DNA from 2 places in the Rhodococcus sp. BP-349 genome. Region 1 is predicted to be linked to the other one. Evidence: riboswitches for the same ligand, from Rfam matches in the RefSeq annotation. Region 1 holds a riboswitch; the other holds the start of a gene.
The links. Region 1 has a riboswitch for cyclic di-AMP ahead of HQ325_RS05910 (transglycosylase family protein). Riboswitches for the same ligand answer to the same signal wherever they lie in the genome.
Positions count from the first base shown of each region.

Region 1 (6,867 bases):
CCTCGTCGTAGATCACCAGGCCCCAGTCGCGGGAGTCGAACAGCTCGAGGTGCTTGTACTCACCCTTCGTGCGGCGCGTGATCACCTGGTAGGTCGCGATGGTGACCGGGCGGATCTCCTTGCGCTCGCCGGAGTACTCGCCGATCTCCTCCTCGGTCAGCGAGGTGCGGGCGATGAGCTCGCGCTTCCACTGCCGACCGGCGACGGTGTTGGTGACGAGGATCAGTGTGGTCGCGCGGGCCTTGGCCATCGCCGCGGCGCCGACCATGGTCTTGCCGGCACCACAGGGGAGGACGACCACTCCGGATCCGCCGGCCCAGAACGAGTCGGTCGCCATCTGCTGGTAGTCGCGCAGCTCCCAGTGACCACCGGAGAAGTCCAGATCGATCGGGTGCGCCTCGCCGTCCACGTACCCGGCCAGATCCTCGGCCGGCCAGCCGACCTTGAGGAGCATCTGCTTGAGCCGCCCGCGCTCACTGGGATGGACGAGCACGGTGTCGTCGTCGACCTGCGCGCCCAGCATCGGCGCGATCTTCTTGTGTCGCATGATCTCGGTGAGCACAGCGCGGTCGAGGCTCACCAGGGACAGCCCGTGCACCGGGGACTTGACCAGCTGAAGCCGGCCGTAGCGGGCCATGGTGTCGACGATGTCGACGAGCAGAGGCTGCGGAACCGCGTAGCGGGAGAAGGTCACGAGGGCGTCGACCACCTGCTCGGCATCGTGGCCCGCAGCGCGCGCGTTCCACAGCGCGAGGGGCGTGATGCGGTAGGTGTGGACGTGCTCGGGTGCGCGTTCCAGCTCGGCGAACGGAGCGATGGCCGCGCGGGCCTGCCCGGCGAGCTCGTGGTCGACCTCGAGCAGCAGGGTCTTGTCGGACTGGACGATCAACGGTCCGTCGGTCACGGTCTCTCCTTCACGCGCCCCGCATGGACGAACCGGGGCGCAACCAGTCCATTGTGCCTTGCACCGGGGACACGTGCCCTGTGCCGGGGCACCGGCGACCGCCAGGTGGGACCGCGGTCGTTCAGGCGAGCAGGGCCACCGACGTGATGCGGTGCAACGTGAAGTGACGCATGACACCGGCGTCGGGGTCCCACGCGTCGAGCTGGCCGCCGCCGACGGTCACCGGTTCGACGACGCGGTTGCTCGAGACCCCGGCGGCGTCGACGTAGCCGATGCTGATCGGTGACCGGGACAGGGCCGCGCGCTGGAGCAGCGCGATCGTCGCGGCCCCGGACGCGCGGGTGCCGTCGGACCGCACGCGTTCCCGTTCGGTCCGGCGCACGTCTCCGGCTCGGGTGCCGGCCCGCATCTCCGAGACCAGTCGCCCCAGCTGCTCGTCGGTGGGGACGGCGGGCGTGCGGTAGGGCGAGCGACCGCGACGGGGGACGACGCGGGCACCGCGATCGCGGACGTCCACGATGGTGCCGGAGGAGTCCTCGCCCGCGGGAGCGAACCCGGCGGCTCGCAGGCCGGCGAGCACGTCGGCCAGTGGCGCCTGCGAGATCGCGACGGTGGGAGCCAGTGCCCGCAAGGCCAGGGCCTCGGCGGCGGGGGAGGAGAGCACCTCCGCGAGCAGAGCGGGGTCCTCGCAGCGGACGAAGGACGACGCCACCCCGGCGCGCAGGCGTCCGTGGCGTCGGGCGACGTCGTCGATGAGGTAGGTCAGCGACTGGGGGACGGGCGTCCGCGAGTGGGTGGCGAAGAGAGCGTGGAGTTCCGCGGCGGTGGTACCGCCGTCCAGAGCGCGGCGCAGTGTCCGTTCGTCGATGCGGTACATCGTCGCGGCACCCGCCGACTCGACGTCCGCGACCGTCGCCATCCGCTGCGCGAGCTCGGGAGTCAGCGGCCCGGGTGCGACGACCGTCAGGTCCGCCTGGACCAGAACGTGGTCGATGGGCTCGGGCAGGACGCGGTGCATCGCCGCCGCGGCGGAGGAGGGGTCGCCGATCAGAGCGCGTCCGGGCGTGGACAGCGCTCCGCGGCCGACGACCCCGAGAGCGCCGGCCTCGGCCAGATACCGGGAGACCGGGCCGATGCCCAGGCGAGCGGCGAGGCGCGGCCGTCGCCACGTGGCCACCCGCACGACGTCCTCGGTGGCGAGGGCCTTCCCCGAGGCGAGATCGGCGAGAACGCCCAGCACGACTCGTCGGTCGCGCGGCGCGGCGACGGAGCGGGCCTCGTCGGACAGTGCGGCGATGGGCTTGTCGTTGGCGTCGCGCATGCCGATCAGCCAGGGCACCCGCGGAAGGTCGAGCCAGGCACCGGCCAGAGTGGCCCAGCGCTGCGCCGGCGAGGCGGTGACCCAGGCGTCGACCGCGGGGGTGGGTGTCCACATGTCGTCGATGTCGGTGAGCGGCCCTGGATCCGGCAGCCCCACCGCGATGAGCCCGGCGCCCGCCAACACCTCGACCAGCAGTCCGACCCGCGCCTCGTCGAGATCGGCCGTCTTCGCGATGCGCCGGATCTCACGGACGCCGAGTCCGCCCGCCTTGAGTGCCGGTGCCGGTGTGCGGGAGAGCGAGTCGACGATGTCCTCGCAGTGCCGCAGCAGCTCGAGGGCCTCCCCGGCTGCGGCCGCGTCGACGTCCGCGACCCCGACGGCGGTGGTCGCCGCCGCGGGCGGAGCCAGCGACACCGGATCGGTGACGGGCTCGCCGCGCAGCACCTGTGATACCTGGGGCGGCAGTTCGACCGTGTTGTCGTCGAGCCAGGTCAGCAGCCCGGCGGCGAGCAGACGCTGGACGGGTCTGTCGGCGGGTGTACCCGGTGCGGCGTCGCGCGTCCGGCCGATCGAGGACGAGCGCGTCAGCGTCGTCAGCAGCTCACGGCTGCGATCGTCGATCTCCGCGAGCTTCGTCCCGACCACCTCGGCGGTGAGCGAGGCGTCGACGTCGAAGAACCGCCCGACCCGCCACGGCACGGCATCGCGTGCGGCCGCGACCAGGGTCAGTGTCGTCGTTCCGCGCGCCAGCGCCCGCGCCCGCAGGACCGCGAGTGCCGCGTCGACGGACTTCTTCGTCGCCCGGCGGCCGATGACCTCGTCGAGACGCGCGCGGGCGACCGGGGTGGTGTCGGCGCCCTCGTGCGCGAGCAGCTCCACGACCGTCAGACAGGTGGTGTCCAGATCCTCGGCGGCGCGAAGGACCGAGGCCCGCTGTTCGGAACGGCCTGCCAGGACCTCCAGCGTGGGCGGTGGCGGGATCGTCAGGTCGGGGCGGAGCCGCAGCAGTTCGGCCAGTTCGTCGTCGCTGCGCGCGGACAACCACTCGGTGAGTGTGTCCGCCGGCGCGCCCTCGTTGTCGGTCATCGAGGTCAAGCGTAGAGACCGGTCCGGGGACCTGGACTGGCAGAGGCGCTACTCCGGATGGTGGAATGAACCATGGCGAACTCAGAGAAGAAGCGATATGTCGACCCGGGCTGGCCCCACAGCGCAGACGACGACGATCATCCCGTCACCGAACTGACGTCGGCGCGTGCCGGAAACCTGTCCCCGTTCGGCGAGGAGACGGAGTTTCCGTTGCCGGTGGACTCGCTGCCGTACGCGCACCCGCACACGGTCATCAATCGCTGACCTGAGAGACACGAGAAAGGCCCCCACCATCCGGTGGGGGCCTTTCTCGTGGTGCGGGTCAGCGGGGCAGGAGGTCCTGGTTCGCTGCGATGAAGCTCGCCACCTGCGGATCCGCGGTCGCGGCCTGGACGAAGCCCAGGATCGCGGGATCGTTGGTGAAGTTCTCGACGATCTGCGTCAGTCCCTGCACGGCCTGCTCGGTCGACGGGATGCTCGTCAGATCGGGAAGTGCCGGTGCCGACGGAGCCGTGGCCGCCGGGGCGTCGCGCTGCGTCGCGCCGCTGCTCAGTCCGAGCTGCGAGGAGCAGGACGGCCAGGCGCCCCAGCCCTGCGACTCGAGCACGCGCTCGGCGACGACGATCTGCTCTTCACGGCTGGCCTGGTTCGCGGTGGCCGCGAACTCTCCGCCGCCGTGGCCGGTCCAGGTGCTCGGCGAGAACTGCAGGCCGCCCTGGAAACCGTTGCCGGTGTTGATGCCCCAGTTGCCGCCGGCCTCGCACTGCGAGAGACGGTCCCAATCGGAGTCGGGAGCTGCATTGGCCGTGCCGCCGAATGCGAGACCTGCGGTGCCGACCAGTGCGCCGGTGACGGCGACCTTGGCGACGGTCTTGCCCGTGGTGCTCGGCTTGCGATGACGTCCGCTCATAAGGGTAGAAATCCTCTCCACACGCGCCTGCGAGGTCAGCTGTCGGATTCGGGCTGAGAGGTAGCCCGGCCTCGGTGCGCTCCTGGCTGGAGCGGAGAGGCTTCACCCCTAGGTCGACCCCTCGGTGCCCGGTAGGGCGCCGCGAGAGTCGGCCGGATATCTACGAAGGACGTGTGGGTCCCCCGCCCTCGTCCCTGATCATGTCTGTGAGGGATGTCCGGTACCCGCGGGACGAGGTTTGGCGCGGCGGGCCGGACGTCGGCCGAACTTCCGGCCGAGATGGACAGTATTACGAAACGGGTGTCCATGTCACTGTTCGATAACTTCCCCTGGTGCGCGCGTCGCGCCGCGTTGTGAGGTGTGGGAACAGGTCGTCGCAGCTAGGACGGCGAAGACGTGCTGACCACCGTCTCGTCACCCGTTCGTGACCGCTTCGTTATGTGTCCGACGTCACATGTCCGCAGCATCACAGCCACCACGACGAGCACGAGAACGCCCGTCGTCGGGTAGACGGTCTGCAACGCCACGCCTTCGAGTCGGTTGGACGGCGGGAGCATGAAGGTGCCGATGGCGTAGACGTCGCCGGGCGCCACCCAGAACCAGGCGATCTGCGGCAGGCTCGCGACGAGGGGCAGCAGCCAGGCGAGCGGGTTCGAGGCGCGCAGTGCGACGTCCATGCAGACGATCGCCAACGGCAGGAGCCAGACCCAGTGGTGGCCCCAGGAGAACGGGGACACGAGGGGCGCGGTCAGGCCGACGACGATGAGGCCGAGAAGGGGCAGTCCGCGGCGGTGCGCCGCGGCGCCCACCACGAGTCCGGCGACGCAGACCGCCCCGGCGACGACGATCCAGAGCAGCGTCGGGGCCTCGGTCATCCCGAGCCACCGCGGGATCGACGCTCGCAGCGACTGGTTGGCTCCGGACGAGATGTCGCCGATCCGGGACGAGTCGGAGATGGCGCCGAACCAATACGTGACCGCGTCCGAGAAGAGCACGACGAAGCCCAGCAGCACCGTCGCGGCAGCGGTGACGACGCCGACGATCAGTGCCCGCCACTGCCGCGTCAGGGCGAGGTGGACCAGGAACAGTCCGGGGGTCATCTTGATGCCGGTGGCGATGCCGACGCCGATGCCCCGGAGTCGGCTGCCCTCGGGACGTGAGAGGTCCCACAACACCAGCGCCAGCAGCACGAGGTTGATCTGGCCGAGCCAGATGGTCATGCGCACCGGTTCGAGCCAGGTGAAGACGATGGTCAGCGCGGCACTGACGACGCGGAGGCTGCGATCGTCGTGGAAGCCGAGATACATCCAGCAGGATCGGATGATCAGGTAGAGCAACGCGATGTTGCCGAGCCAGAAGACGATGTTGGTCGTCGCGGCGGACATCAGCCCGAGCGGCGCGAACACCAGCGCGGCGAACGGGGGATACGTGAAGGGCAGTTCACCGACCAGATCGTGGGCGTACAACGGGGACGAGTCGAGCACCGTCGCCCCGCCCGCGCGGTAGACGAGTGCGTCGATGCCGAAGCGGAACAAGCCGAACTTGGGGGCATCGAACGGGATGAGCCGATCGTGCGCGACGAGCGCCACGGCGGCACCGATCACGGTGAGCGCGACGAAGATCTTGTGTGATCCGAAGGTGCGGTCTTCGGATTTCTTCAGTAACACGCACAGGATGTTAGACCGATTCGGGGACTCTCACCCCTCGGGCCACGCCGAGAAGGAACCGTTCGTTCTGTTGAGTGCGGATCCCGCGGTCAGTACCGAGTGGCCACGAACGGCGCGTCCGAGTCGACGATGTCCTTGCCCAACGGCATGAGCGAGACCGGAATCAGCTTGAGGTTCGCCAGCGCCAGCGGTATTCCGATGATGGTGATCGCCATGGCGACGGCGGTGACGATGTGTCCGATGGTGAGCCAGATGCCTGCGACGACGATCCAGATCACGTTGCCGATCACCGACGCGACGCCCGCGGTCGGTTTGTCCACCACGGTCCGGCCGAAGGGCCACAGGGCGTACACCCCGATGCGGAAGGCCGCGATGCCGAACGGGATGGTGACGACGAGGATGCAGCACAGGATGCCGGCCACGAAATAGCCGAGGGCCAGCCACAGACCGCCGAAGATCAACCAGATGACGTTGAGCAGCAGGCGCATGCGATCAGTATGCCCGGTTCCGCCGTGTCAGCGCCGTGCTCGGCGCCCCGAACGCAGAGCGTGGACGAGGCCGAGCAGGAACCCGAGCGGGCACAGCATCGCGGAGAGGTAGATCCACAGCCCGGGCGGATCGTCCCAGACGAGCAACGTCACGAACATGACGACGATCGCCAGCAGTCCCAGCCCGAAGCAGACGAGGGCGGCGACCAGGAGCGCCGGGGTTCCGGTACGGGATGAGTCGGTCACGAGAGAGCACCCTAGCCCGGTGTCGGGGCGGGCATCTGTCCGGCGCGGTCGATATCGAGGTGCTCGTGACTCCCGCAGCGGAGTACCATCGACTCATCGCGTCCCGAGCGACCAGGCCCGTCATGGGCGGTGGCCACGGGCGCGATTATTCATGTGACGCGATCAACGAACGAATGGGTGAGATCGGTGCCGACCGGCAAGGTGAAGTGGTACGACGTCGACAAGGGTTTCGGCTTCCTCTCGCA
Region 1 covers NZ_JABUDR010000001.1:1,249,802-1,256,668, forward strand. Annotated here, with positions in the region: gene HQ325_RS05895 (DNA repair helicase XPB) at 1-904, opposite strand, end outside; gene HQ325_RS05900 (helicase-associated domain-containing protein) at 1,026-3,311, opposite strand; gene HQ325_RS05905 (hypothetical protein) at 3,384-3,575, shown strand; gene HQ325_RS05910 (transglycosylase family protein) at 3,634-4,221, opposite strand; cyclic di-AMP (ydaO/yuaA leader) riboswitch at 4,230-4,436, opposite strand; gene HQ325_RS05915 (glycosyltransferase 87 family protein) at 4,602-5,888, opposite strand; gene HQ325_RS05920 (YccF domain-containing protein) at 5,978-6,376, opposite strand; gene HQ325_RS05925 (hypothetical protein) at 6,404-6,622, opposite strand; gene HQ325_RS05930 (cold-shock protein) at 6,809-6,867, shown strand, end outside.

Region 2 (6,867 bases), on a different contig from region 1:
CACCGCGCGATGAGCGCGACCTCCTCCGGCGTGGCGCCGCGCAGGGGAGTGGTGTCCGGCACGACGGTCTCGGCGCCGGCGACGAGTGCCTCCACGACGGGCATGGGTGCGACGCCGCGGCGTGAACGACCGGCGCTGGCGAGGCGTCCGTGGCGGACGACGACGAACTCCCACCCACCGTCGTCGGCGCGGCGTGCGGCGATCAGCTGCTCGATGGCCGCGAGCGCCTGCAGTCGCTGTACCGACCGCAGGGCCGTCAGCAGTGTGGCGGCTCGGTCGCGCAGGCGAGCCGCGGACTCGAAGAGCAGATCCTCGGACAGCGCGTCGATCCGCGCGGCGATTGCATCGAGCACCGCGGCGTCGGCTCCCTCGGTGAGAGCGCGGAAGGCGCCGGGCGCGCCGGCGTACTCGTCGGGAGTCAGGGGGCCTGCCGCGGCCGCGGTGCATCCACCGACGGCCTCGGCGGAGCAGTCGTGCACCCCCGAGGCGGCGATGCGGTGGGTGCAGGAGCGCAGCCGGGTGTGCTCGGCGACGAGAGCGGCGGCCTCGGCGGCCGCCCCGCGAACGGAGAACGGTCCGAGCGCACCGGGCGCCGGTGTCCGGACGATGGAGATGCGTGGGAACGCCTCGCTCGTCAGGGTCAGCCACCAGCCCTTGCGGGGGTACTTCGATCGACGGTTGTACGGGGGCGTGTGCGCACTGATGAGCCTCAGTTCGCGCACGCCCGCCTCGATGGCATGGCTGCACTCGACGTGGTCGACCCGAGTGGCGAGGGCGACCATCTCCTTCATTCGTCCGCGGGTCTCGGATCCCGTGAAGTAGTTCCGTACACGGCGGTGGAGGTTCCGTGAGGTGCCGACGTAGAGCACCTCGTCGGACGGTCCGCGGAAGAGATAGACACCGGGGGCGTGCGGAAGGCCCGTCGCGAGCGTGCGTTTGGCGCGGTGCGCCGAGGACACCGTCGGCAGGTAGTCGACCAGTTCCGCATAGCTGTGGACGCCCTGGTTGCCCACCCGTTCGATCAGCCCGTGCAGCACGTCGACCGTGGCCCGTGCGTCGTCGAGAGCCCGGTGGGTGGGCCTGGTGGACACCTGGAAGAGGGTGGCGAGCGAGGACAGCTTGACCGAGGGCGCCTCGTCCCGGGTGAGCACCCGACGGGCGAGCGTGACGGTGCACAGCACTCGGAACGACGGCCAGGCCAGATCCATCCGCGTCGCCGCTGCGCGGAGGAACGCGGTGTCGAAGCGGGCGTTGTGTGCCACCAGCACGCTGCCGCGGGCGAACTCGACGAAGGTGGGCAGGACCCGCTCGATGCGAGGGGCGTCGAGAAGCATCGCGCTGGTGATGCCCGTCAAATGGACGATGGCAGGAGGAATGGACCGGCCCGGGTCCACGAGTGTCGCCATCTCACCGATCACCCTCCCGCCGCGAACCTTGACGGCACCGATCTCGGTGATCGCGTCCTCGCCCGGTCGGCCTCCGGTGGTCTCGAGGTCCACCACCACGAAGGTCGTGTCCCGCAACGACTGGTCCAGTTCGTCGAATGCGAGCTGCACACCGCGTGCATGCCCCGACACCACAGTCGCCCCATCAGTCACGTGCGTCACCGTAGGTGGTCCCACCGACAGGAACCCGCGCCGTCCACGACGAGCGCGCCGTGTCGGTGCACGTCGTTAGCGTCCGTTTCCGAGGCGTGATCGAGCGTCGGATCGGGTGTGATCCGGGCTGAACATCACGGCGAGAGACCGTGAACCATAATGAGACGGAGATCACATGATTGTCGATTGCGGCGAGTGCACCGTGCGTGGAGACGCGTGTTCGGACTGTGTCGTCTCGGTGTTGCTGGGGGTGCCGGGCATGCCCGCCGCGTCGGCCGGCGGCCCGCGAGACACTCCCTTCGCCACGCGAAGAATGCGTCTCGAGCAGGACGAACAGGAGGCGATGGCCGTTCTGGCGGAGAGCGGATTGGTGCCACGGTTGCGGTTGGTCGGCAGGGGAGTCCCGTCATCGCAGGAGGCCGGCCACGACCGACCCGCCGCGGGGCCCGAGCACGCCGCGGGGTGAGTCGGACCGTGATCGTTTCGCGACACGAGTCGGCTTGGCTCGACATCTTGGATGCCGTTTCGTAATCTTTCCGAGACATTGCGGAGTCGAGCAGAGCCACCAGGGACTGCGCTGCAAGGTCACCGCCTAATCGGCCACCTCTTCCGGGTGGTCGTACCGGGAACCCACCGTTACACCGGGGTGAATCCCGTCGCAGTCGCACCAGCGGCTCGTCGGGTAGGGCTGATCTTCCCAGCCCGAACCCGTCAGCTAACTCGGTCGGCGGATATCAGGAAGAAACGGAGCACATCTTTTCGTGGCGAAACACCGCAAACCCAGCAGTGCCTCGCGGCCAGTCCGCAACGTTCTCGTCGCCGGCGCGCTCACCGCAGGCGCTGTCGCCATCCCCGCCGCTCCCGCCTTCGCGGCGCCGGTGGAGATCCCCGGTATCGGCACCTTCGAGGTCCCGGACCAGATCCTCAGCCAGCTTCCCCCCATGCCGCAGGTCCCCGCGCTTCCCGGCCCGGCCGCACCGCAGTCCAGCGCAGCGCAGGTCGCCGTGCAGGCAGCCGAGAGCAAGGTCGGCGCACCGTACGTCTACGGAGCCGCAGGCCCCAGCGCGTTCGACTGCTCCGGTCTGATGAAGTGGGCCTACCAGCAGGCCGGTATCGAGCTTCCCCGCACGAGTTACGACCAGGCCGCTGCCGGCGTGGCCGTCTCGCAGGCGGATCTGAAGCCCGGCGACGTCGTGTCCTTCTACGGCGGCTCGCACTCCGGCATGTACGTGGGCAACGGCAACGTCGTCCACGCGTCCACGGAGAGCCAGCCCGTCAAGATCGCTCCGTTGTCGTCGATGCCCTTCGACGGCGCGCGTCGCTACGCCTGACGCAGCGACACCCACGCTCGACACCCTGACGCCGCACGCAACCGATCGCACGGTCGGTTTCGTGCGGCGTCAGTCGGTGAATCCGCCGTTCTCGACGGGTTCTCGGGCTTCGTGGACAGAATCATCGTTCGCGTCGTAATCTTTCCGTGACGTCCTCGGCCATCATCCCCGCTGCCGAGCGACCCGGACTCGTCCAGATCGGAGAACCGTTCATCGTGCCGTCATCGGTCCACCCCCGCGTTCGTCCCACGTCTCGTACGAGATTGCGTGGACTGGTGATCGCGAGTGCGATGACAGCGGCGATCGCCGTGCTCCCCGCCGGTCCCGCCGGCGCCGACCCAATTCCCGGCACATCCGCCTCCGACGCGGTCACGAAGCTCACCGACCTCTCCCGCGAGTCCGAGCAGACCACCGAGGCGATGCACAACGCCCAGATCGAGCTCGACGCGAAGCTCGCCGCCCAGCAGGAGGCGGATGCACGCCACGACGCCGACCGCGCCGCCCTCGACGCGGCCTCCGCGCAGATCGACACGGTGCGGCCCGCCGTCGACAAGATCGCCCGAGCCAACTATCAGGGCGCCCGGACGAACCGACTCTTCGCGGTCATGGTGAGTGATTCCCCGCAGCAGTTGCTCGATCAGATGTCCGCTCTGGACATCATCTCCACGGACGCGGCCGCCACCGTCGGCACCTTCCGCGAGGCCAGCGACGCGGCAGCGGCAGCCGAGGCGGCGTCACAGCAGTCCGCCGACGCGGCCCGCGTGGCCACCGAGCAGGCCAAGGCGGTCAGCGACGACCTGCAGGGCAAGCAGAGCCGCCTGCAGAGCGAGATCGCCGATGTCGTGGCCGCGTTCGGTTCGCTGTCCGACACGGAGAAGCAGGGACTGGCCGGCGCCGCGTTCCCGCCGGGATTCGACCCCGCCGCCATTCTCGGCGCCCTCCCGCCGGGATCTCAGGCCGGAGCGCTGTCGGCCGCGTTCACGCAGATCGGCAAGCCGTACGTGTGGGGTGCGACCGGCCCGGACGGGTACGACTGCTCGGGGCTCGTGGTGTGGGCCTACAAGCAGATCGGCAAGACTCTCCCGCGGTCGAGCCAGGCGCAGGCCGCCGGCGGCACCCCCGTCGACAAGGCGAACCTCCAGCCCGGCGACGTGGTGCTGTTCTATCCCGACGCATCGCACGTCGGTCTGTACGCCGGCAACGGCAACGTGGTCCATGCATCGACCTTCGGTGTCCCCGTCCGTGTCGAGTCGATGGCATCGTGGCCCTTCTACGGCGCTCGCCGCTACTGACGGTCCGCGCCCTGGCGGCGCTGGGCCTGGTTCTCTCCCTGCTGGTGGCGTGTTCGCCGTCGGCACCTGTCGCGGAGACGCCCACGACGACCCCGCCTGACAGTGGAGTTGCCCTGGACGCGCGCACCGTCGGTGTCACGGCCCTGCTCGACTCCTGGACGGCCGCACTCCGCTCCGACGACGAGGCCGCGCTGCGCGAGGTGATCGACTCCGGCGCGGACCCGGGATTCGCCGATCGAGAGATCGCCCGCGCGCAGGCGCTGCGCGGTCTGCCGCTGTCCGACTTCGGGTACGAGATCACTCCGGGTCCGGAGACGCCGGTGCCGGTCGACCGGGCGGACGCACTCGCGGCCACCGAGGTGTGGGCGCCGAACGTCGCGCTCCGCTACGCCTGGGCCGACGCCGACATCGGTTCCACGAGTCGCGACATCGCACTCGTCGTCGCTCGTCGCGGCGACACGTGGCGTCTGGTGTCCGATGCAGACCTGCCGCAGTACGGGCGCACCACGTGGCGTGGCCCGTGGGACTTCGGGCCGGTGGTCACGGAGCGAGTCGCCACCGGGTCGACCACGTCGCTCGTCGTGGGGCACGAGGCGCAGCGCGCGTTCATCGACGACCTCGCCGCGGAGCTGCCCTCCGCGGTGGCGGCCGTGACCGAGTTCGCCGGGCTCGGATGGTCGCGCCGCGCCGTGCTGACGGTCACCGGTTCCGATGCCGAGTTCATCAGTGCAGCAGACGGTTTCACGTCCACCGACGTCGCCGCCTCGACGATCGCGGATCCCGTCCGCGGGGGCCTGGTCACCGGCCAGCGCATCGTCTTCGGTCCGACTGCGCCGGACAGGCTCACCGACTCGACCCGCCGCACCGTGTTGCGCCACGAGCTGACCCACGTGGCCATGCGCGCGGTCACCGGGGAGGACGCGCCCCTGTGGATGCTCGAGGGTTTCGCCGACTACTCGGGCTATCGAGGCTCGGGGCTGTCCTTCGAGGAGATCGCACCCACCCTCGCGGCCGTGGTCCGCGCGGCGGGACCGCCCAGGGTCCTCCCGGAGGACTCGGATTTCGCCGCGGGTGGCAGTCGCGGATCGATCGCCTACGAGTCCGCCTGGTCGGTGGCCTCGTTCGTCGCCGACCGGTTCGGGGAGCCGGTGCTCCGGCAGCTGTACGACCGTTTCGCGGCCGGACCGACCGATCCCACCGTGACCGACTCGGTCTTCTCGGCCACGCTGGGCTTCGGCACCGTCGACTTTCTCGCGCAGTGGGGGCAGTGGGTGGCCGAACAGGCCGCCGGGCAGAGCTGATCGCGACATCCGTCTACGGTGGTCCCATGCGTCGAACGCTGCTGGTGACCAATGACTTTCCTCCGCGGCGCGGCGGCATCCAGTCGTATCTGCACACCTTCGCCCAGCTGTTGCCCGCGGACGAGCTGGTGGTCTACGCACCGCGGTGGCGTGGCGACTCCCACGTGCGCTTCGACGCGGAGCAACCCTTCGAGGTGGTGCGGCACCCCACGACGTTGATGCTTCCGACACCCGCCGTCGCCCGGCGGGCGGCCGGGCTGGTGTCCGACCGACAGTGCGACACGGTGTGGTTCGGGGCCGCTGCTCCGCTCGCCGTACTCGGGCCGCACCTGCGCCGTGCCGGAGCCGAGCGCGTCGTGGCCTCCACCCACGGTCACGAGGTGGGCTGGTCGATGCTCCCCGCAGCGCGGCAGGTGCTCGGGCGTATCGGCTCGACGACGGACGTCGTCACGTTCGTCAGCCGCTACACGCGCGGCCGGTTCGCCGCGGCCTTCGGGGCGGACGCGGCCCTCGAACACGTGCCGCCGGGAGTCGACTCGACGGTGTTCGCGCCCGACGCGTCGGCACGGGAGACGCTGCGCGCGCGCTACGGCCTGGGGGATCGGCCGACCGTCCTGTGCCTGTCGCGGTTGGTCCCGCGCAAGGGGCAGGACATGCTGATCCGCGCGCTACCGGGAATTCGCGCGGAGATCGACGGGGCCGTGTTGGTCGTCGTCGGCGGCGGTCCGTACGGCGACACCCTGCGAGCTCTGGCGCAATCGTGCGGGGTGGCGGATCACGTCGTGTTCACGGGGTCGGTGCCGGCCGAGGAACTGGCGGCACACCACACTCTCGCCGACGTGTTCGCCATGCCGTGTCGCACCCGCGGTGCCGGTCTGGACGTCGAAGGCCTCGGCATCGTGTTCCTCGAGGCGTCCGCGTCGGGCGTGCCGGTGGTCGCGGGTCGGTCGGGTGGAGCGCCGGAGACCGTCGTCGAGGGCGTCACGGGCACCACCGTCGACGGCACCTCGGTCGACGACGTCCGGCGCGCCGTCGTGGACGTGCTGTCCGATCGTGACCGCGCCGCAGCGATGGGGGCCGCGGGACGCGAGTTCGTCTCCACCGAGTGGCGATGGGACGACCTCGCCGCCCGACTGGCTCACTTGCTGTAGATGGCCTCGATGTCGCTCGCGTAGGACTTCTGGACCACGGCGCGCTTGAGCTTCATCGTCGGGGTCAACTCGCCGCCCTCCTCGGTGAAGTCGGCCGGCAGGATCCGGTACTTCTTGATGGACTCCGCGTGCGAGACGGTCTTGTTGGCCTCGGCCACGGCGGCGTCGATCTCCGCGACGAGGTCGGGATCCTT
Region 2 covers NZ_JABUDR010000003.1:499,451-506,317, forward strand. Annotated here, with positions in the region: gene HQ325_RS18730 (DEDD exonuclease domain-containing protein) at 1-1,598, opposite strand, end outside; gene HQ325_RS18735 (hypothetical protein) at 1,774-2,064, shown strand; cyclic di-AMP (ydaO/yuaA leader) riboswitch at 2,178-2,343, shown strand; gene HQ325_RS18740 (C40 family peptidase) at 2,360-2,929, shown strand; gene HQ325_RS18745 (C40 family peptidase) at 3,220-4,221, shown strand; gene HQ325_RS18750 (hypothetical protein) at 4,191-5,522, shown strand; gene HQ325_RS18755 (glycosyltransferase family 4 protein) at 5,549-6,673, shown strand; gene HQ325_RS18760 (long-chain fatty acid--CoA ligase) at 6,661-6,867, opposite strand, start outside.
Region 2: it holds a riboswitch for cyclic di-AMP, as region 1 does, so the genes downstream of both, HQ325_RS18740 (C40 family peptidase) here and HQ325_RS05910 (transglycosylase family protein) in region 1, are expected to answer to the same signal.